2 linked regions of the Prochlorococcus marinus str. MIT 9312 genome follow. The protein of the gene in region 1 binds, or shares a complex with, the protein of each later gene. Links are inferred from orthologs where the notes say so. Each region holds a gene or a part of one and is shown in the gene's direction. Other genes may lie near its edges. The genes, in order: pheT and pheS.

What was found.
Region 2: the proteins of pheT (region 1) and pheS are in contact, whole or in part, in a crystal structure (PDB 6P24), measured with the Escherichia coli proteins. The link is inferred for Prochlorococcus marinus str. MIT 9312 from one-to-one orthologs.

What each region holds. Positions count from the first base shown.
Region 1 is NC_007577.1:857,152-869,299, reverse strand. What follows is about bases 1,046-4,105. They hold pheT (phenylalanine--tRNA ligase subunit beta), read left to right. Parts: upstream 1,046-1,383; coding sequence 1,384-3,828; downstream 3,829-4,105. Other genes in these bases: PMT9312_RS04750 (hypothetical protein), read left to right, coding at 3,933-4,105; rpmG (50S ribosomal protein L33), read right to left, coding at 1,089-1,283; rpsR (30S ribosomal protein S18), read right to left, coding at 1,046-1,076. Outside these bases: PMT9312_RS04770 (ribonuclease catalytic domain-containing protein), read right to left, coding at 1-809; more of rpsR, read right to left, coding at 855-1,045; more of PMT9312_RS04750, read left to right, coding at 4,106-4,181; PMT9312_RS04745 (molecular chaperone DnaJ), read right to left, coding at 4,590-5,600; PMT9312_RS04740 (hypothetical protein), read left to right, coding at 5,747-5,926; PMT9312_RS04735 (DUF4922 domain-containing protein), read right to left, coding at 5,930-6,760; PMT9312_RS04730 (DUF2237 family protein), read right to left, coding at 6,809-7,192; PMT9312_RS04725 (hypothetical protein), read left to right, coding at 7,290-7,508; metH (methionine synthase), read right to left, coding at 7,518-11,084; PMT9312_RS04715 (branched-chain amino acid transaminase), read right to left, coding at 11,099-12,013; cobaltochelatase subunit CobN, read left to right, coding at 12,086-12,148.
Region 2 is NC_007577.1:1,274,522-1,286,461, reverse strand. Bases 2,756-5,607 are described here. They hold pheS (phenylalanine--tRNA ligase subunit alpha), read left to right. Parts: upstream 2,756-3,603; coding sequence 3,604-4,611; downstream 4,612-5,607. Other genes in these bases: PMT9312_RS07045 (bifunctional cobalt-precorrin-7 (C(5))-methyltransferase/cobalt-precorrin-6B (C(15))-methyltransferase), read right to left, coding at 5,604-5,607; PMT9312_RS07050 (NAD(+) kinase), read left to right, coding at 4,682-5,590; surE (5'/3'-nucleotidase SurE), read right to left, coding at 2,756-3,534. Also shown: sulfur carrier protein ThiS, read right to left, coding at 1-167; PMT9312_RS07075 (thiamine phosphate synthase), read right to left, coding at 157-1,212; PMT9312_RS07070 (bifunctional riboflavin kinase/FAD synthetase), read right to left, coding at 1,220-2,143; PMT9312_RS07065 (DUF3611 family protein), read left to right, coding at 2,212-2,745; more of surE, read right to left, coding at 2,725-2,755; more of PMT9312_RS07045, read right to left, coding at 5,608-6,878; PMT9312_RS07040 (hypothetical protein), read left to right, coding at 6,908-7,213; PMT9312_RS07035 (DUF3122 domain-containing protein), read left to right, coding at 7,188-7,688; bifunctional diaminohydroxyphosphoribosylaminopyrimidine deaminase/5-amino-6-(5-phosphoribosylamino)uracil reductase RibD, read left to right, coding at 7,704-8,798; ATP-dependent zinc metalloprotease FtsH, read left to right, coding at 8,914-10,776; argF (ornithine carbamoyltransferase), read left to right, coding at 10,805-11,731; transcriptional repressor LexA, read left to right, coding at 11,791-11,940.

The sequences.
Region 1 (12,148 bases):
GGTGAAGTACATTGTACATACATTTTAAGGCCTAGTGATTCATGGATACCGGGCTTAGTTGTTATATAACTTCTTCCCATATATTGTTTTAATATTATATATTTAATTTCACTATCATTGTATCTATTAAGTATTTCATGTGGTTTGCAATTTAACTTTTGGATCCTAAAAGCAGCTGCTAAATTATATTTATCTATAAATAAACTTGTTACATAACCCATTAATATCATTGATTCTGAAACTATAGATTGTGATATTGTTTTATCTAGTTTTTTTAGTATAATTTTATCCTTATATAATTTAATTTTACTATTAGGACTTTCAAATATAATTGCTCCTTGTTTTTTTCTGAATGAAATACTTTTTTCTAATAAATTTTTTATCTCAATTAATTCTATTTCTTCTTTAGGTTCTAATTCTAATATTTCATTTGCATCTTCATATGTTAATTGATATTTTGGTTTTATTTTTGCTTCAGTTATTTCATAATTATGAATTGAACCATCGTCGTTGAATTCTATTGCTCCACTAATAGTTTCTGAAATTTTATTTTGAGCTAGATTTGCCTTTTCAAGAATATTCTTAGGTAGCATTGGAACATATTGATCTGTCAAATATAAACTGCTATTTTTCAATCTTGCATCGAGATCAACATTAGAGTCATGCAAAAAAAACTTGCATGGATTACTAATGTGTATCCATAGTTTTTTTGTATTTCCATTTTTTATTTCTAAGGAAATAGCATCATCGACTTCATGTGGATTTTCAGAGTCAATAATATATGTTTTTAAATTAGTTAAATCTTTCAAATATTTGAAAAATTAATTATAGAGCTAACTATATTCAATATGAAATTATCCTTCAGGATTTACAAAGGGTAAGAGAGCTACAATTCGGGCTCTTTTTACAGCTAATGTAAGATCTCTTTGTTGCTTTGAGGTTAAACCAGTCATCCTTCTTGGTAGGATTTTGCCCCTCTCAGTTATGAATTTTTTTAGTAGTTCTACATCCTTATAGTCAATAGGATCTCCGGGTTTGATAGGTGATAATTGTTTTTTAAAAATTGAATTAGGCATGATTTGATTCGATTACTTTATTTCTTTGTGTATTGTCATTCTATTTAAATGAGGATTAAACTTTTTTAGTTCTAATCTTTCAGTTGTATTTCTACGATTCTTTTCAGTAGTATATCTTGAGACACCATTTGATCTCTTAGGATCTGTGCTTGTCCTAGCTTCAGTACATTCCAGGGTCACTACAACTCTTGTCCCTTTTTTAGCCATTTTAATTAATACTTTATTGTATAATTTTCTATTGTACATCTTCAACAAACTATTTTGAAGATATAATCATTTCTTTTATCATCATTGATTAAAAATATATATGAAAGTTTCTCAAAATTGGTTGAAAAATTTAGTAGAAATTTCTTCTACTCCTGTAGATCTCTCTGAGAAATTATCTATTGGTGGATTTGAGGTTGAATCATTAGAAGATTGTTCTAAAAATGTAAATGGTGTTGTTTTAGGTAAGGTCTTATCTGTTTTAAAACACGATGGATCTGACAAACTCTCAATTTGCCAAGTCGATATTGGTACTTCAAAGAATCTACAAATTATCTGTGGTGCGCGAAATATTAAACCAAATGTTTATGTTTATGTTGCTACTGTCGGCGCCAAATTAAATGCCGTTGATTTAACTATTAAAAGAAGTGAAATTAGAGGTGTCATGAGTGAAGGAATGATATGCTCTCTGCAGGAACTAGGATTAGAAGACTCTAGCGAAGGGATAGAGATCATTGATGAAGATTTAGCCTTAAAACATGAATTAGGCACTCCAGTGTCTGACTTACTTCAATTAAATGATTTTATATATGATTTAGCCATTACAGCTAATAGACCTGACGGAATGTCGGTTATAGGTATAGCCCGAGAAATTTCTGCCCTTTTAGAATCCAAATTAAGTTTTCCAGAATTAAACCATAAATACAATATTCATTTAAATAAGGGAATTAAACTTTGTCCAGAGGCTATAACATCTAATTGCATTTATACAATAAGCTGCATTGATGGAGTAAATGGAAATAAATTATCACCAATATGGCTTAAAGACCGTATAGAAAAATCAGGTATAAAGTCGATTAATCTTCTAGTTGATTTAACAAACTATATACTTTTAGAACAAGGGCAACCCTTGCATGCGTTTGACAAGGAAAAATTATCTAACTTAATTGGCAAGGATGTTTCTCCAGAAGACTTCTCTGTACGAAAAGCCAAGGATAACGAAAGCCTTGTATGTTTGGATGGAAAAAAATATGAATTAAATGAAAATATTACAGTAGTTACTTGTTCCGATAAACCTGTTGCTATTGCTGGGGTGATAGGTGGTTTAGAGACTTCTGTAAGCAATACTACCTCTTCTATTTACCTTGAGGGAGCTGTTTTTAATCCAGTTACCATAAGAAAATCTTCAAAGGCGGTTGGCATAAGAACAGAATCTAGCAGCAGATATGAAAAAGGGATTTCGTCAAAAAACACAATAAGCGCTGTTACAAGAGCAATGAATCTTTTAGAAGAATATTTTTCTATTAATTTACCCATCATCAATACTTCTAATTTAAAAAATAATGAGGATATTTTTATTAAATTACGGAGAAGTCGAATACATAAAATTCTTGGTCCATTAATCATTAACGATCAATTTGAAAAAAGAAATATATCTGATACTGAAATAGTTGATAAATTAACACTCATAGGTTGTTCTTTAAAAAGTAAAGAATATGGTTGGGATGTAGCAGTAATTCCAAATAGATCACAAGATTTAATAAGAGAAATAGATTTAATTGAAGAAATTGCGAGATTAATAGGGTATGACAGATTCGACTTGAACCTTCCTAATCCAATTAAACCTGGGAAATTGTCATCAGAGCAGTTGGCATTGAGAAAGGTAAAAAATGGATTTACAGAAAATGGTTTTAACGAGGTTCTTAGCTACTCTCTTGTTCCAGAAGATAAAGAAACACTTATAAAGATATCTAATCCTTTGTTATTAGAAACTAGCTGCCTAAGAGATAATATTTGGAAAGAACATTTGGAAATAGTAAACCGTAATATAAAAGCTGGACAAAACAGTTGTTATATATTTGAAATTGGAAATGTTTTTCATAAGAATACTGAGTTCATTCAAAAAGAAGTACTGAATGGTGCAATTTTTGGCAATAAAAGATTTGAAAAGTGGGTAAATTCTAACAAGGATAATGATCTTAATTATTATCAGGCTAGAGGAAAGTTAAAGGAAGCCTTATCATCTTTGAATATAAAAATTGATGATAAACCTACTGATTCAATTGATTTTCTACATCCAGGCAGAACAGCAAAATTGATTATTGAAGGAAAAGATGCAGGTTATTTTGGCGAAATACATCCCAAATTAATACTAGAAAAGAAATCATTAAAAATCGTTTATTTATTTAGCATAAATGTAGATAACCTTTTGGGTGCTAGTACAAGAAAAAATAAATGGATTCCAATATTTAAGCAATACCCAATTGTTCCGAAAATAGAAAGGGATATAAATTTTGTTTTCAGTAAGAAATTCTTAATTAGCGATATAACTTCACTAATAAAAAAAACAGGAAAAAATCTTTTAGAGGATGTTTATTTAATAGATATTTTTGAAGATATTAAACTTGGGGAGGATTATATAAGCTATACATTTAGATTATCTTATAGAGCTCAAGATAAAACATTACTGGACTCAGATATCAAAACAATACACTCAAGCATCATTTCTAATATTGAAAAAAGTTTTCAGACTAAATTGAGAAATTAGCTTCCCAAAAGTCTTATATTAGACTAAAAACTAGTCTAATATTAATTCTAGTATAAGACAAGTAATAATCATATAAAACTGATTAATGTTGTATTATAAAGTACATGATCAGTTTTCTATCTTTATTGCTTTCTTCAGTGCTTTGGGTACAAGTCCCTCAGTGGTCAGACGATTGGTCAAAATGCTCTGTTGATGTACCTGACGCTTCATGTCATTGGTATATAACTTCTCCAGATAATACTTTCGGGGAAGGGTTTGATTGGGCTAATGCTCCTTGGTTTGATGCAAACGGATTAAGCGATGTTCCTAGTATTGACAAGCAAACTGCGATTCAAAAGCTTCAGTCTAATTAGTACTGTCTTTAAGACAGTACGGCAAGACACAAAAGGACCTTATAGTAAGACTTTCTAGTCCTTATTAATATCTTGGACATTGAAAGGACATAGTTTATTGATTTATTGTTCAATTTTTCCTATGCAATAAACAGTTGGGGGGTTTTCGTATAAATTGATTAATTATTATATCTTACATATCTAATTTGAGACTATCTATTAGACTTATAATAAGTCTCATATAAGAAGTACTATACAAAAAATTTTATTTTTAAAAGTAAATTTTATTTTAATTTCATTTATACATAATTATTGTTTCCATTAATTTGAATAAATAATTGACGAAAATTAGAAATTCTAAATTTAACATATATCTTATATGAGACTATTAATTAGACTTATAAATAGTCTTATTTGAGAATTAGTATACTAATTTCTATAAAGATTTTTTAGCAATTGATACGCTTCATTTAATTTTCTCATTTGATCTGTTGATCCTCCAGCATCTGGATGCTTCTCTAATGCTATTGATTTATAGGCCTCCCTAATTTTGCGGAACGTATGAGCGGATCCTGCGGATGTTGATAATTTCAATAATTTAAGTGCCCCATGTACTGTCATTGTTGAGTCCAAAGTTTCAAATGAATTTGATCTATTATTTCGCTTAAATCTACTGATAAACCTTCTCATAAGTGTTGGTATTCTATTTATCAGATCTGATGTAGCAAAAGGGTCTTCTAAAACGCCAATCATTAATAAAACAATTTCAAGGGAAGGATTTTTCTTTATCCAAAATGGGCATAATTCTGACATTAATTTATTGGCTGCACTCCACGTAAAGGGTAGATTTTCAGTTCCATCAAGATTTGGCCATATATCCCTTTCAAACCAATCCATCGATGCTTTTACTACATGATCATTAGGAACTGATCCATATAAGGTTTTCCAATGACTAATTAACTCAATTCGACATTTTATTAATTCAGTTTCTTTAATTGTATTAATTTGAATATCATTAATATTCTCCTTTAATTTTTCACTATTAATACTTCTTCTTAGATTCTTTACTTTTTTTTTAACAAAATTGGGAAGGCTTATGTTTGAGTTGGCTTTTTCTTTATATTGATTGTTATTTGTAAATCTTTTATTCAAAGATATCTCATTAACTTCTTTTTTTACGTCTGATTTAATTAATACCAATGCAGTATCTTCATCAATATTTAAATTTTTATTATTATTATTCTCGTTAAAGTCTATTTCTTGCTGTTGGTTCTTAGGTAATAAATCATCTTCTTGAAGAAGTTCTTTAAGTATCTTTTCTATTACAGGTCCTCTTGCTCTAAATCCCCACTCTTTTCGTAATTGATCAAACCTGGAAATTAGTTCCTCAGGTAAATCAATTGAAATTCTTTTTGTATTTGAGTTGTCAGGAATATTCAATAATATTTTCTTGAATAGTATGGAATTTATTTAATTTTATTCAAAAAAAATTGAAAGTCCATACGGAATATTGTTTTTAAATTAAAACCAATTTATTTTTATGTCACAAGTCAATTAAGTATCTTTTTATAATAAATACAAAAAAAATGTTTAATTGTTATTTCAAGTCATCTAAAGAAAAAAAGAGTTTTTATCAACATAAGAAATTAGAAATGCTCAATTATATTAAGGATTCACTTGAACGTAAAATTGCCTCTGTAACAGCATCTATAGAAGTTCTAGAAAGCCAAATAAGCAGGGATAATGAAGTTGAAGTAACTAACTAGTATTCAAACAAAACTTTCTAGAAGTTTTTCAGGGCCAAATTTCTTTAAATAATTTATATTTGAACTTTCAGTTACTAATAGATATCCTGCGAATCCTAAACCGTTAATACTGAAACCATGAATATGATCATTTTTTCTTTTTATAATAGCGATCCATTTATTAGTTATTAAAATATTGTAAGGATATATCGGTTTCTTATCACTAATAGGGTCCCCAAGTCCTAATTTCTTGCATAATTCTAAGTAAAATTCAAAAAGACATGATGGATTTTCTAAAAAATTAAATTTGGATACAATAATATTTTTTTTAAGCTTACTATCTAGATCTTGATATGAGTTCATCTCTAAAAACCACTTTTCTCTAGGGCATGATATCTCACCTTTAGATCTACGCAGAAGTTGAAAATGCCTGTGAGGTTGACTTGCTCCCGCAATTGGAGAACTATTGAAAAACCATAATCCACTAGTATCTTTATTAACTTGTTGGATCGCTCTCCAATCTTTAATATCTAACCATCCATTTTGAGGTTTCCATTCATTTGTAATAAGTAAAATATGACCTTTTTGTACAGGGTACTTATTTAATATTAGTTGATGATTATCACCAATTTTATCAATTTCTAGTATCGTTTCCCAAGGACAAAATGGATTTTGCTTAGGACCATAAATTTTTTTTTTATTAAATTTTGAAGTATCGAGTTTCCTAATTATGAAGTCGTCTTTTTCATATAAATCTCTTGTAATTATATCGGTTTTGAGAGGATATAATGATTCATCATCAATTGATAATCTAGTTTGTTCTAGTGCTTTTTTCCAATATATTTCTAAACTCATTTAAAAAAATTTATCATTATCATTTTAAAAAAAAAAATAAAATTGTAATTATTTTTTATTAAATTGATATTCTTTCAATTTTTCCAGAGGTACTGATTCTAAGACTACAATATTCGTTGATTCTAATATGACTTTTGGTGCAAGACCGTCTAATAATGCTTGCTTCCACCTATCAAGACAAATACACCAATGATCACCATCTTTTAGTCCTGGGAAGGAATAAATAGGCATGGGAGTTATTAAATCATTACCTTGTGATTTACTATATTTCAGGAAATTATCATCCATTACACAACATATGGAATGATTCCCTCCATCATTTTTGTCATAGTTGCAAAATCCATCCCTGAACCACCCTGTCATAGGTGCGCAACTACAAATCTCAATTTTCTCCCCAAGGACATTTAACTGATTTTGATTATTTATGGTCATAGTTTTTTAATAATAATAAAACACCAACATTTCTTTAAAAAAGGTTGACGAGTATGGGGGGTAAGGAGGTAATAATTCTAATAAGGTTTTTTTCATTATGGATTGGGACTTTACTGAAAACATTGCATTTAAAGCTCTTTATGAGGCTTTTAAAGATAGTGATGAAACTTCCGCATTAGAATTTTTATCTAGTGATGGTGCTTCATATTATCTTGAGTTAACACAAGATGCCGCGGGTGAGGGACTTGATCTGGGTGATAATGAAACGAAGGAAGAACTACAGGAAGAAATTATTGAATATTTAGAAAACAACTAAAGATTTAGCTTAAGCGCTGAAATATTTAGCTTTTGAGTGTAGTGAAATGATAGCTGTAGTACTTTGTTCTGGATGAAGTTGTTCAGATTCATCCATGGTCAAGTTTATTCTTTTTGCATCCAACAATGATAATTGTATGTTTGAATCAGATACTTTTGGACATGCAGGATAACCAAAAGAATATCTAGCTCCTCTATATTTTTGAGCTAGTATTTCTCTATTTTTGTCTGGTTCTTCAGACCTAAATCCACATTCAATACGAATTAATGCATGGACATACTCAGCTAGAGCTTCTGCTAATTGCACTGTAAGTCCATGGAATAACAAATAATCGCTATATTTATCTTCTTTAAATAATTTTTGAGAATATTCACTAGCAATATCGCCCATGGTTACTGCCTGCATAGGAAATATATCTATCGGTTTATCATTTTTCAAATCGCAATAAAAATCAGCTATGCATAAATTATTCCCAGATTTTTGTCGTGGAAAATTAAATTGGGAAATTTTATTTAATGATTTTTCATCAAATAAGAAAATACTATTATCTTTTCTCCCGCATCTGAAATATCCATAAACTGCTTTGGGTGATATAAGTTTTTTCTCTATAATTATCTCTAACCATTTATTTAATAATGGTTTAGCATATGAATCCAAATAGTTATTGTATTCATCTACGCTTTGGTTTTTTCCTTTTTTTATTTGCCATTGTCCGCTAAATAGAGCTTTTGTATCTAAATAAAATATTAACTTATTTAAATCTATATCAACATCGTTCAAGACTTTCGTTCCCAAGAAAGGGGCTTGAATTGGATCTTCTTCATTTATAAATTTAGATCTTATAAAATTTTCTTTTAAATTTAATTTGGAAGTCTCGGTTTGTATGGATATTGATTGTTTAACAGCTTGAGAGTTGGATTTTGATGAGGCTAAATTAATATTTATACCCTCATTGTTAATGAAACCCTCTGTATTTGACCAATTACCCTTTTTCTTATTATCCATATATTCATTCATGAATTTAAGATCAGTGAACGCATCTTTTCCGTACAATATTTTCCCTTTATATATTTTGCTGCAGTCCTCATTTACAAATTTTGGGGTTAAGGCTGCACCTCCTAATATTACTGGTACACTAATATTTTCATTGTTAAAAGCCTCTAAATTATCTTTCATAAAAGCAGTTGATTTAACAAGTAATCCGCTCATAGCGATGCAATCTGCATTGTGCTTTTTTTGTGCATCTATAATTGCTGAAACATCTTGCTTTATTCCTAGATTTATTACGTCATAACCATTATTTGTAAGTATTATATCTACCAAATTTTTTCCAATATCATGTACATCGCCTTTGACAGTTGCAATTAAGAGTTTTCCATTTGATATTTTTTCATCTACAGTTTCCATATATGGTTCTAAAATTGAAACAGCAAATTTCATTGTTTCAGCGGATTGGAGTACAAATGGCAATTGCATTTGACCTGAGCCAAATAAATCTCCTACAACTTTCATCCCATCTAATAAAAAGGTATTAATTATTTCAAGAGGTTTATATTTTTTTAACGCTTTATTTAATTGATCCTCTAATCCTATTTTTTCTCCATCAATAATATGATTTTTCAGACTTTCTTCAAGAGTTTGGTTTTTATTATCTGAAGATGCTTTTTTGAAATCTTGAATGGATAAATCTTGAAAAGCCTTTGTTAATTCAACTAATGGATCATAAATACAAATATCATCTTCAAATTCTCTTTTATCATAAATCAAATCTAAGCAAAGCTTTTTAGTTTCTTCAGTAATTTTTGATAATGGCAAAATTTTATTTGGTGCGATGATAGCAGAATCTAATCCTGCTTTAATGCATTCATCTAAAAATATTGAATTTAGATTAATTCTTGATAATGGTGAAAGACCAAAACTAATGTTTGATATCCCAAGTATGATATGAATATCTGGGAAATTTTCACGAATTTTTAAAATAGCACTAATAGTTTCTTTAGCGTTTAATCTATCTTCTTCTATCCCTGTAGATATTGGCAGAGCTAATGGATCAAAAAATAGCTCATAATCTGACAAACCACATTCTCTTGTTCTATTAATCGCTCGTTTGACAATCTTATATTTTTTTTCTGAATTCCTTGCCATTCCATCTTCATCAATTGTTCCAACGACAAGACCTGAACCATACCCTAAGGCTAAATTTAGAACTTGATCAAACCTTTCATTGCCATCTTCGTAATTGGTTGAATTTATAATACATTTACCACCAGCTGACTTTAATCCACTTTCCATTTTGTCAGCATCTGTAGAGTCAATCATTAATGGTAAATTTATATTGGTAACTAGTCTTGATGTTATTTCTTTCATATCTTTCACTCCGTCTCTTCCTACATAATCGACATTTACATCAAGAACGTGAGCATTTTCTTTTTGTTGCTGCTTGGCAATTGCAACTAAGCCATCCCAATCGTCGTTATTTAATAACTCCCTTACCTTTTTCGATCCACTTGCATTTAATCTTTCTCCTACTATCAAAATTGAATTGTCTTGTTTGTATGGCACAGAGTTATATATTGATGAGGCAGATGGAATAAAACCACTTGAATTTTTCTTGCCATTGTTGTTAGTCCTTTCATTATCAATAATTTCATCTATTATTGAAGAGAGGTATTTTGTATGTTCAGGTGTTGTCCCACAACATCCACCTATTAATTGAACATTAAAGTCATATATAAAATTCATTAACTGCATCTTTAATTCTATTGGCTTTAATCTATAGTGAGCTACACCACCAATGTTTTCAGGAAGACCTGCATTGGGAATACAGCTTATAGCGAAGGGAGAATTTTCAGACAAATATTTAATATGTTCCTTCATTTGCTCTGGACCAGTTGCACAATTAAGTCCAAGGATATCTATATTAAATGGCTCTAATATTGTTAATGCAGATGCAATATCAGATCCAACAAGCATAGTACCTGTTGTTTCCATTGTTATAGATACCATTAAAGGTATATCAATATTTTTACTTTCGAGAATTTCTTTTGATGCTAATAATGCAGATTTAATTTGTAAAACATCCTGACAAGTTTCAATCAAAAGAAGATCAACTCCTCCATCTATAAGACCATAAATTTGTTCTTTATATGATTGCTTTAATTCATCAAAATCTATATGTCCTAAGGTGGGTAATTTAGTTGTTGGCCCAATTGAACCTGCTACAAACCTTGGTTTATCAACTGATGAGTATTTGTCAGCAGCTTTTTTTGCTATAAATGCCGCATTTTTATTTATCTCATAAGCCTTATCCGCAATATCATATTCATCAAGAACTATTGATGAGGCTCCAAATGTATTAGTTTCTATAACATGACAACCTGCTTCTAAAAATGAATTATGAACGTTCTCAACTACCTCTGGCGATGATAAAACAAGGTTTTCATTACATCCCTCTAATTCTTTTCCTCCAAAGTCATCTGCAGTAAGATTTAAGTTCTGAAAAGATGTTCCAGTACCTCCGTCAAAAATAATTAATGGTTTTTCATCTCTATTTAGATAGGTTCTGAAAGATTCCATTTTTAGCTAAAAATTTATATTAGTGAAATTCTTGTTACCCAATTATCATAGTCTTGAGAACGACCTTCTGTTATTTCTATAAGCTTACTTTTTAATTTATTCATTATTGGTCTTTCAACATTTAATTCAGTTGATTCGATTTTTTTAACTGGTGTAATTTTTGCTGCTGTACCAGTTAGAAAAACTTCATCTGCTATTAATAATTCTGTTTTATCAACAGGTCTCTCAATTACATTTATTCCAAATGATTTTGCTAATTCAATTACACTAGCTCTAGTAATCCCCTCAAGGATATCTTGATCAACACCAGGAGTGATTAAGTCTCCATTCCTTACAATAAATAAATTCATACCACTAGCTTCGCTTACCTTACCACTTGAATTTAATAGCAGGGCTTCATCAAAACCAGATAAACTAGCTTCTGTTTTTGCTAATGAACTAGTAATATATGCTCCACTTATTTTTCCTCTTAAGGGGAGAGATCTATCTTCTTGTCTTGTCCAACTACTCATTCTACAAGAAACACCATCTGGGGATAAATAATCTCCTAGTTCAATACAATAAATAAAGAAATCTGTTTCAATATTGTGTAACCTTGGAGCTATACCTAAATCGCTTGTATATACAAATGGTCTTATATAAATAGGTTTTTCTGGCTTGTTTCTTTTTATAACTTCTTCTAAAGCTTTAAAAATATATTCTTCAGAAATTTCAGTTAAGAGTAATTTTGCACTTTGAGATAATCTTTTTATATGTTTATCAGTTCTAAACAAAAGAAATTCTTCTTTGTTTGTTGGGTTAGGTATCGCTCGCATTCCTCCAAATGCAGCAGTACCGTAATGTAGTGCATGAGTAGCTATTGATATTTTTGCTTCTTTAAATGGAATACATTTACCTTCGAACCAGGCGTATGGAAGAAATTCATGCATATTTAATTTATTTAATTAAGGTAAACTTGTTTTATCCAACGTACGTATTCTAAACCTTATTTATATATAAAAATGCACAGGATATTAAATATAGCAGGAAATGAAAAGAATAAGGATGATTTAATTGAGCAACCA
Region 2 (11,940 bases), 420 kb from region 1 along the record:
TCTTTAAGTTTTACTTTTCCCCATTTTATTGAATTAATAATTAAATTATTTAATTCAACAACAATTGTGTTGGGTTTATATCCCATGGAACTTAGCACTATAGATAGTAGAGCATTTTCTTGATCAAGTTCAATATTTTTTTCCTCTCCATTTACCTTAATTTTCATTAGACAAATCTTTTAAGATCATAATAGCGTCTTCTTTCGGATCTTCAGAATTCATTATTTGCGAAACTAAGGCAACTTTTTTAAAACCATGGCTTTTTAAAAATGAAATATTATTTGTCGTAACACCTCCGATAGCAAACCAAGGAATATTTAAATCTTTTGTTAATGTTTTGATCTTTTCAATACCTAAAGGTTTTTTGTTTTTTTTCGTTGAAGTTTCAAATACCGGTCCTATTCCTATGTAATCACAACCTTCTTTAAGAGCGTTAGAAATATCATTTTCATTATTTGCGCTTATGCCAATTATTTTTGAATACCCTAATAATTTTCTTGCAGTTTTTAAGTCTAAATCTTCTTGTCCGAGATGAACACCATCTGCATTTGATGCAATAGCTATATCAACCCTATCGTTAATGATGAATAATGAATTATATTTTTCACATAAATTCTTAATCTGAATCGCTTCTTCAAGATTATCTTTATCAGTTCCTGTTTTAAATCTATATTGAATAATTTTTACCCCTGCAATTAAGATATCTTCTATTATTCTTAATAAGTTTTTCTTTTGATCTGTTATTACATATAAATGAGTTTTGTATAATATTTCATCCGACTTTTTACGTTTGCTTAAATTTAACAAGTCAATCTCTAGATTATAAATTTCATATCTAATTTCTGAAGCGATTTTTGAAAGTTCATGATTATGGAGTCTTGAGAATTCTTCTATCACTCTTAAAGCTTCTTGCACTCTGCCTGCATTGGAACTTATTATTTGCTTAGGAGCTTTTCTTTTGAGTTGCTCTTGATGAGTCAACCCTTTACATTTGTCCTCATTGTAATTCCTGGATTGTTTATAAATTTCTAAATGATTTTTACCTAGAATTTGTCTAAAATTTTTTATCTTAGTTACAAAATTATTCTCCCCTAACCCAAATCTTGACCAATCTTCAAGAACTCTTAAGCCTTCTCGAGCTCTATCAAGATTTGCATCAATAATTTGAAAAATTCTTAAATCTTCAGGTTCTTTTGGGCTTGAATTCTGCATTAGAAACTTATTTTTTATGGTTTTTAAAAACCTTAAGGGCATAATCTCTATCTTCTTTAATTTGATTAGAGAGTTGATCTACATTTTGGAACTGGATTTGAGATCTCAGCTTTTCAACTGGTTCTACAGATAAATTCAAACCATAAAGATTCATATTTTTGTTAATGAGATGAACTTCAACTGCAGATGGCAATAATGGATTTATTGTTGGTTGAGAACCAAGATTCATAACAGATGGAATTTTCTGATTAGAATTTTCTATAATTGTCCACGCTGCGTAGACTCCTTCTCCTGGTAAAAACTTTCTACCATCTATTTCAAGATTTGCGGTGGGCCATCCTATTCTTTTCCCAATACCTTTACCTCTCACAACATTTCCATTAAAACTATAAGGCCTATTAAGAATTTTGTAGGCATTTTTCAGGTCACCGTTCAGTAATAAATCTCTTATTCTGCTGCTACTAATTCTACCTTCATTGTCTTCTAAAATTGGAGTTATTTTTAGTTTTATATCCATATTTTTAATCGTATTTTTTATGGTATTTACATCTCCACTTCTTCTATAACCAAACTTAAAATTAGCACCTACAAAAATATTTTTTGCTTGTAATTGATTTATCAAAATATCTCTTACAAAACTTTCAGCACTTAAATTAGATAGTTTCTTATCAAAAGGGATTAGAACTAATTGTTCAATCCCGAGATCTTCAAGAATAGGAAGTTTTTCTTCGGGGAGATCAAGCCTAAGGCGTGTCTCTTTGTATAAAATTTCTCTAGGATGAGGCCAGAAGCTCGCAATTGTTGGGGTATATTGATTTTCTTCAATAACGCTCTCGATTAATTTTCTGTGACCAGCATGTAGGCCATCAAAACTTCCAATTGCTATTGAAGTAGGATTCTTAACTTCAGATGGTGATATTAAAGAGATCAAAAGATTACGTGCAATTTTATGATTTTGATGGCAAATTTGAATAGATTATAGTTTATTCAAACAAATGAATGTCTGACAAAATTGATTTTCAGTCGCTCTCATTTGGAATGCGGCGTATTGGATGGATACGCTTTTGGGTTCAATCCATTTTAGGTGTTGTTGTTGCGGCTGTTTTGCTTTTTTCAAATGTTGTAAATAATAGCGAAGGACAGCTTGGATTAACGCCTGGACTATCACTAACAACAATTTCTTTAATTTTACTACTTTTTAGTCTTTGGCAAGGTTGGTTAATAGTTAGAACTGGTAGAGCAATTGCAAGCAACGCAAGACCCTCAAGAGGACAAACAAGTAAATTAATAAAAAGAGGCTTGGTAGTTGATTTACTAGGGACTTTGTTTGGGTTAGTTGGATATCAAGCACTTATGGGTGCGCTATTTATACAAGCATCATCTCAAACAACAGGGCAATTGATAACTGCAACATCTGATATCCCAATCACTGGGCTTGAGATTTTATCGGTGCTCAGTAATACACAAGTTATTGCTGCTCACTTTTTTGGACTTTGCTTTTCTTTATGGCTTTTAAGAAGGATTTACAAATGAATTATTTATCTTAGGCAATAACTCCAAACCACCTCTCCAAAATAAATCTGGTTCAACGGGTGTAAGCGATATTTTATTTTCTTGTATTTGAGATACATCACTGGGCCAATTTTTTGGACCGTAACCTTTTGATTTAAGATCTAAAACTACCTCACCTGCTAACCAATAATAATCATCACCCCTTGGGTCTTCCCGTTTAGAAAATTGATTTTTATATTTTCTGATTGATAATCTTGTCCAGGATAATTCTTTTATTTTATTTTTCTCGCAGGGAGGAATATTCAAATTTAGTAGAAGTGAAGGTGGCCAACTATCCTTAATTGCTTGTTCTGCAATATTTATTGCCATTTCTCCAGCAAATTCAAAATTCTTCCATTTAAAACTCGCAACACTTATTGCCATGGAGGGAACATTTTCTAAAGTTCCCTCCATGGCTGCTGCAACAGTGCCTGAACAAAAAATATCTGTCCCTAAATTTGGCCCGTGATTTATTCCAGATAGAACTAGATCAGGTTTATTATCCAAGAGCTCAGATAATGCTAATTTGACGCAATCAGCAGGCGTGCCCGAACATCCCCAAGCTTTGATCCCTCTCTCAAATAATTCGTCTGCCCTTTCCACTCTTAGTGGAGATTGCAAAGTAAGACCATGACCAGTAGCTGATCTTTCTTGGTCAGGACATACTACTGTTACCTTATGACCTCTCTTCTGTGCTGATTTGGCTAAAGCTCTTAATCCCTCTGCAAAAACACCATCATCATTACTAATTAATATATTTAACGATTCCATTATTCAATACATTTTATTTATGGACGATATTTAAGTAAGATGAAAGCAATACCTACTTTTACTATATCAGTGCGTCAAATTGAATCATTAAGTCAAATTGAGGAAAAACTAAATAATCTTTCTCTAACAGCAAAAAATAATATAGATAATGCTTCTACTCATGAAGAACTGGATAAATTAAGAGTTTCCTTACTAGGAAAAAAAGGTGATTTGTCAATAATTCTGAAAATAATGGGTCAATTATCTGCTGCCGAAAGACCAATTGTTGGCCAAAAAGCAAATTTTATAAAGATAAATTTGCAAGATTTACTTAATAAAAGAAAAAATCAATTAAATAATGAAGCCTTAGATCAGCAGATCAAAAATGAAAAAATTGATGTAACTATTCCTTCAATTGGAACACCTCCTGGAAGCAAGCATCCCTTAATTTCAACTCAAGATGAGATCATAGATATTTTTTGTGGTTTAGGTTATACCGTTGAAAGTGGTCCTGAAATAGAAAGTGATTTTTATAATTTTGAGTCTCTAAATATACCCAAAAATCATCCTGCAAGAGATATGCAAGATACTTTCTATTTAGATGAAAATCGACTTTTGAGGACCCATACTTCTCCCGTTCAGATAAGGTACTTAGAAAAAAATCCTCCTCCAGTAAGAATTATTGCTCCTGGGAGAGTTTATAGGAGAGATGCTGTAGATGCTACCCACTCTCCAGTATTTAATCAGGTTGAGGTTTTATGCATAGATCAAGATATAAATTTTAGCCACCTAAGAGGGACAGTTCTTACTTTTTTAAAGACTTTTTTTGGAGATATTCCTGTAAGATTTAGAGCTAGTTATTTCCCATTCACTGAACCCTCGGCCGAAGTGGACGTTCAATGGAAAGGTAAATGGTTAGAAGTAATGGGCTGCGGAATGGTAGATCCCAAGGTTTTGGAGAAATTAGGAATAGATTCTGAAAAATGGACTGGATTTGCAGCTGGATTAGGCGTTGAAAGATTTTGTATGGTAAGACATCAGATTGACGATATTAGAAAATTTTATACAAATGATCTTAGATTCTTAGAACAGTTTTAATAGAATTTAAGTTATAAATTATGATTGTCCAGCAAATTAGTTTAAAATAGTTGTAGTTTTAGTTTTTTGATTGGTACTTAAAGCAGGACTAATAGTTAATGATGGGAAAGAACTAGCCGTTCAAACCGCAAGTTCTGTTCAGGAAAAATTGGAAAAATCCAATTATGAGGTCATAAGGGTTAGTAGCTCTGGTGGAATGGTTGGATTTGCCAATCCTGATCAACATGTTCGTCCATTGGGATATACCAATTGTGTTCCCGAGGGGTTTGATTCCTCAATGGAATTTGCAATTGTTCTTGGCGGAGATGGAACTGTGCTTTCTGCTGCAAGGCAAACGGCACCTGCAAAAATTCCAATCCTTACAATAAATACTGGTCATTTAGGATTTCTTGCGGAAGCTTATTTATCCAACCTAAATGAAGCTATAGATAAAATTATTACTGGGAATTGGGATATTGAAGAAAGAACTTGTTTTATCGTTAGTGTAATGAGGAATGATCAGAGGAGGTGGGAGTCTCTCTGCCTTAATGAGATGGCCCTTCATAGAGAACCTCTTACAAGTATGTGTCATTTTGAGATCTCTATAGGAAGACATGCCCCTGTGGATATTTCGGCTGATGGTGTAATCTTATCTACTCCAACTGGATCTACTGCATATTCTCTTAGTGCTGGAGGACCAGTTATTACTCCTGATTGTCCAGTTGTTCAATTAACTCCAATTGCGCCGCATTCATTGGCATCAAGGGCACTAGTTTTTAATGATTCAGAGCCAGTAACTGTTTTCCCTGCAACTCCTGAAAGATTAGTAATGGTTGTGGATGGAAATGCTGGTTGTTACGTTTGGCCTGAAGATAGAGTTTTGATAAGAAAAAGTAAACACTCAGTTAAGTTTATTAGACTTGAAGATCATGAATTTTTTCAAGTATTAAGAAATAAACTAGGTTGGGGATTACCCCATGTGGCTAAACCAAACAAATAAAAATTATCTTAATTTATTTTTTCCCTTTTAATAAAAATACAGGATTATTTGGTTCTAATCTCATTCCTTCTGCGATACTTAAACTTTTGTAAGTCTGTATTAAATTTAAATTTGTATTAAAATTTTTATTTTCTAATTCCTCTTTTAATTCTTCTATAGTTTGAATATCTATTATTGGGATTAAGATAATATCTCCACTACTCATATCTTGGCCCAGTTTATTAATGATTTGAAGTTTAGTCTTTTTATCGCATCCTCCAATTACTAATCTATTAGGTTTTTCAAAAGAAATAAAATTTATCTTGTTGAAGGTATTATTTATGTCTTCCTCAAAAATAGATTTTGGTTTAACTCCCAGCCTTTTTGAGTTTTCTAATATTAAGCCTTTTGAGCCAATTCTTTTATCGATACAAAATAAATCTAAATTAGGCCTTAGTTTTAATGCCTCTAAACCAATTGATCCACAACCTGCTCCTATATCCCAAATTACACCTTTTTTTGGGAGTTCTAAATCAGCTAAGATTTGAATACGAACCTCCCTTTTAGTTAATAAATTTGGTCTGTCTTCAAAAGTTTTAAAAATAATGTCACTGATTCCGAAAAGAGGTAAATCATTATTCGAAAAAATTTTCCTTGCTTTTGTTAGAACAGCAATGTTCAAACTCGAGATATCGGAGGGCAATGACTCTTTAAGATTTAATTTTCTTATATTTTCATTGTCGAAACCTATTTCTTCACAAAGCCAAAAATCATAAAAGTCAATCAGATTTAATTCTGATAAGTTTTTTTGGATAATTTCTAAACTTTTGTTGTTTGAATCTGTAATAATAGCCAAACTTGAAGGCTTGGTTTTAAGTGCCTCAACTAACTTAGTGGAATCTCTCCCATGAATACTTACATTAATAGTATCCTGCCAAGGAATTTTTAACTTACTAAATGCTAATTGAATACAAGTATTTGAAGGGTAGAAATTTAATTCATCTTTTGAAAAATTTTCTAGGAGTATTCTTCCAATTCCAAACCAAAGAGGATCGCCTCTTGAAATTAAAATAACATCATTTTTTTGAGACCGAAGCCAGTTAATGAGTTCGTTATTACTTTTGCTTGCATAAAATAATTTTTTTTGTTTTAAATCGTTTTCGCTCCATGATTTAATTTTTTCAAGATATGAATTAGGCACTGCAATATTTACTGTCTCATTAAATAGATTTTGTAATTTAAAAGGTAAATCTTCAAATTTAAAAGAATTAATCCCTACAATATAAATTTTTCTATTTATTTCAGTCATGAATATCTAAGGAAAAGAATCTAATCTATTTGAATGTTTTAGTGAATTATCCTATTATTGATCGAGTTACAATAATAAATCAATTGTCTGAAAGGAGAAAGAGATTACATGATTTATTATTAACCTTAATTAATAAGGATAGTGAATTTGAGTGTCTTGAAGAAGATTCTAGCGAATTAACATCTAGCTATTCTGAAAAAGACTCTTTGAATTTATCTCGAGTTATAGAAAAAAATCGTAAAATAATTAAAAGATATCAAGCTATAGTTAGAACAGCTGTAACTTTAGATGCTCTTATGGATTCTGAAAATGAGGAAAATTACAAAATCAAATAATAATATTTTTTTAAAAGGGATATTAATATTGATGATATTTCTGTCTTTTATTTTTAACCCATTAAAAGTTTATGCAGAAATTGCAGAAACGGAAATTAATGGTGAACTGATAAATGCGAGTAGTGAGTTTTTAAGGGATTTGGACTTTGAAACTTGGCAGTTAGTAGCTTATAAATCTCCTCTTTTTGAAGACAAATTAATTCTAAGGGTTATAGGATATCCTGGAACTTTAAGGATCGACCACCCCACTGTATTAAGGGTTGAATCTGGAAGAAAAAGCTGGTTAATGAATGACAAAACATTACTTAACTTAGAATTAGCAAATGATGTTAGACAAGCAGCTGCAGAATTTGATCTTGATGAGCTTATTCAAAATATTGATAAAAATAGACCATTGAGATTATCTTTATCAGGTGTTTTTTCAGAGTTACCTGTTCCTCCTTTTTTGGTTAAAGAATGGAGATCACTAAGTTGATTATTGATTCACGAGATGTCTGAAAAAAATGTAAGCCATATAAAATGGATGAAGAGAGCTATTTTTTTAGCTTCATTAGGTAAAGGTAAAACTAGCCCAAATCCTTTGGTGGGAGCAGTAATACTAGATAAAAATGGAAATCTTATTTCTGAAGGTTTTCATTACAAGGCTGGGGAACCTCATGCTGAGGTAATGGCTTTTAATAATTTAAAAAAAGAGGTTAAAGATGGTTATATGTATGTGAATCTCGAACCTTGCTGCCACCATGGTAAAACACCTCCATGTGTTGATAAAGTGATATCGTCTGGGATTAAAAAAATATATATCTCTATTCAAGATCCTGATAAAAGAGTATCTGGTAAAGGTATTAAATTGCTCAAACAAGCTGGAATTAAAGTTCACTTAGGATTATGTAAAAAAGAATCTTTAGAATTAAATAAGGCTTTTATTTACAGGACCATAACTGAGAAATCATTTGGAGTTCTTAAATGGGCAATGAGTATTGATGGACGGATAGGTTTAAAAAATGGTAAAAGTAAATGGATTACTAATAAAGATTCAAGATCATTAGTGCATTCTTTTAGAACTGAATTTGATGCAATAATTATTGGTGGAAACACATTAAGACAGGATAATCCACTATTGACTACTAGAGGTTTGAAAAATCCTGAACCATTGCGAGTTGTTTTCACAAAAACCTTAGATTTACCTCCAAAATCTAATCTTTGGGATTGTGATGAGGCAAAAACTTTAGTTATTTATGATTCTTCAACGGCCAATGAAAAATTTCTTACCAACATTCCACAATGTGTGGAAGTTGAAAAGGTATCATCAGATAATCCAGAGTTAATTTCAAAATTATTAGCTAAAAGAGGATGTAACAAAGTTTTGTGGGAATGTGGCCCAAAATTGGCGACTTCGGCTGTTAAGTCAGATTGCATTAATGAAATAATATCTTTTATTGCACCAAAAATTTTAGGAGGCCAAACTAATATGAACCCCCTTGGAGATTTTCAATTTGAAGAAATGCATGAGATTATAAAATTAAGTGATTCTCAGGTTAGTTTGATTGGTAATGATATATGCGTAAAGAGTGAATTAAAAATTTAGTTTTCACTATTAAACTCAATGGGTCAAAGTACCGTACGGTTCTTACCCAAAAAAAATAATACAGATACAGAAACTTTTCGTTTAGTTTATAATAAGTTCAAATTTGCCCACAATCATGCCAATAAGACAAGACGATAATCAACCTAATAGAAGATTTGGAATTGTAAATATCATTTTGATAGGAGTTGGAGCATTACTTTTGTTTAGTAGCCTTTTCCCTAGTCAAAATATGCAGATACCGAGAGTTCCCTACTCCTTATTTATAGATCAGGTTAATGATGGGGAAGTTAAAAGAGCGTACATAACACAGGAGCAAATCAGGTATGAACTTAATGGTGCTGAAGAAGGTGCACCTTCAGTTTTAGCAACCACCCCAATTTTTGATATGGATCTTCCACAAAGGTTGGAGAGTAAAGGGGTTGAATTCGCTGCTGCTCCTCCAAAGAAACCTAATTTCTTTTCAACTATCTTGAGCTGGGTTGTTCCGCCTTTAATTTTTATTCTTGTTCTGCAATTCTTTGCTAGAAGAAGTATGGGAGGCGGAGGTGCTCAAGGAGCTCTAAGTTTTACTAAAAGTAAAGCTAAAGTATATGTACCCGATGATGAATCAAAAGTAACTTTTGCAGATGTGGCAGGGGTTGACGAAGCTAAGGACGAATTAACGGAAATCGTTGATTTCTTAAAAAAACCTGAGAGATATACAGATATTGGTGCCCGAATTCCAAAGGGAGTTCTTCTTGTAGGCCCTCCAGGAACAGGAAAAACTCTTCTTTCAAAAGCTGTTGCTGGAGAAGCAGAAGTTCCATTCTTCATTATTTCTGGCTCTGAATTTGTTGAGCTTTTTGTAGGTGCAGGTGCAGCAAGAGTCAGGGATTTATTTGAGCAAGCTAAGAAAAAAGCCCCTTGCATTATTTTTATTGACGAATTAGATGCTATTGGTAAAAGTCGTTCAGGATCAATGGGAGTAGTTGGTGGTAATGATGAGAGAGAACAAACTTTAAATCAGCTTCTTACCGAAATGGATGGATTTGCCTCTGCTGATAAGCCTGTTATAGTACTTGCTGCTACTAACCAGCCCGAAGTGCTTGACGCGGCCCTTCTAAGACCAGGAAGATTTGATAGACAGGTTTTAGTTGATAGACCAGATTTATCCGGCAGAAAAACTATATTAGAGATCTACACAAAAAAAGTTAAACTTTCAGATTCAATAGATTTAGATTCTATAGCTCAAGCTACAAGTGGGTTTGCCGGTGCAGACCTGGCAAATATGGTTAATGAAGCAGCTCTTCTAGCAGCTAGAGCAAAGAGGAAAAGTGTTGAACAACAAGACTTAAGTGAGGCTATTGAAAGAGTAGTTGCTGGTCTTGAGAAGAAAAGTAGAGTTCTCCAAGATGATGAGAAGAAAGTTGTTGCTTATCACGAAGTAGGCCATGCAATTGTTGGTCATTTAATGCCAGGAGGTTCAAAAGTTGCAAAAATTTCAATAGTGCCAAGAGGAATGAGCGCACTTGGATATACTCTTCAATTGCCTACTGAGGAGAGATTTCTTAATTCAAAAGAAGAATTAAAAGGTCAGATAGCAACACTCTTAGGCGGCCGGTCTGCAGAAGAGGTGGTTTTCGGAAAAATTACTACAGGTGCTTCTAATGATCTTCAAAGGGCTACAGATATAGCAGAACAAATGGTAGGCACATTTGGCATGAGCGATATTCTTGGTCCACTTGCTTATGATAAACAAGGTGGTGGGCAATTCTTGGGTAATGGTAATAATCCAAGAAGGTCAGTTAGTGATGCTACAGCTCAAGCGATAGATAAAGAAGTAAGAGATCTAGTAGATGATGCTCACGAAACTGCATTGAACATTTTAAGGAATAATTTACCATTACTTGAATCAATTTCACAAAAAATTCTTGAAGAAGAAGTTATTGAGGGTGAGGAGTTGAAAAATCTGCTTTCAGAATCTAAGTTACCTGCATAGTAGAATCTAGATCTCACTAGAATTATTCATGGTAAAACCAAATAAGCTTGCTAATAATAATTATCTATCAAGCTTTGATATGACAACTGATGAGTTTATTAATATTTTAGACCTTGCAAAAAATTTTAAAAATAAAAAGATAAATATTGATCCTAACAATAAAGTTTTAGGATTAATATTTGATAAGTCATCAACACGAACAAGAGTTAGTTTTCAAGTCGCGATGTCACGACTTGGTGGAACCACTATCGACCTAAATCCGATTACATCCCAAATAGGAAGAGGAGAGCCCATTAAAGATACTGCTAGAGTTCTAAGTAGATATTGCGATGTTATTGCAATTAGAACTTTTAATCATTCAGATCTAGAAGAATATGCAAAATGGTCTACGATACCAGTAATTAATGCTCTTACAGATTTAGAACATCCCTGCCAAGCTCTAGCAGATTTTTTGACAATTCAAGAGGAGTTTATCGATTTTAGAAATGTAGTTTTGACATTTATAGGTGATGGTAATAACGTCGCAAACTCCCTTATTCTATGTGGAGCATTACTAGGAGTAGAAGTTAGAATTGCATGCCCAAGAGGTTATGAACCAAATGTCTCGGTTATTAACAAAGCACTTGAAATTTACAAAAATAAGAATTTGTTGAAAATCATTCATGATCCTTATGATGCTGTATTAGGGGCAAATGTTCTTTATACAGATGTTTGGTCATCTATGGGAGAGGAAAATCAAAAAGAAGATAAAGATAAAGATTTTAAAGGATTTACTATTAATAGCAGTTTAGTAAGAAAGGCAAATAAAGATGCAATTATTCTCCATTGTCTGCCAGCATATAGGGGTAAAGAAATTTCAGCAGAAGTTTTTGAGAGTAAAATTAGTAGAATTTTTAAGCAGGCAGAAAATAGGTTGCATGTCCAGCAAGCTCTTTTGGCAGGATTGTTAAGTTAAATAGTTGCAATAATTCCTTTTAAGAGGTACAAATGTATTAGTTTGCATTTGCTTTAGAGATGATTCCTTCTGAAAAGACTCTTACTGAGCCACAAAATGAGCTTTTTGAATGGATAAGGGATTATATGAATGAATTTCAACATAGTCCATCTATAAGACAAATGATGCAGGCTATGGGATTAAAATCTCCAGCACCTATTCAAAGTCGT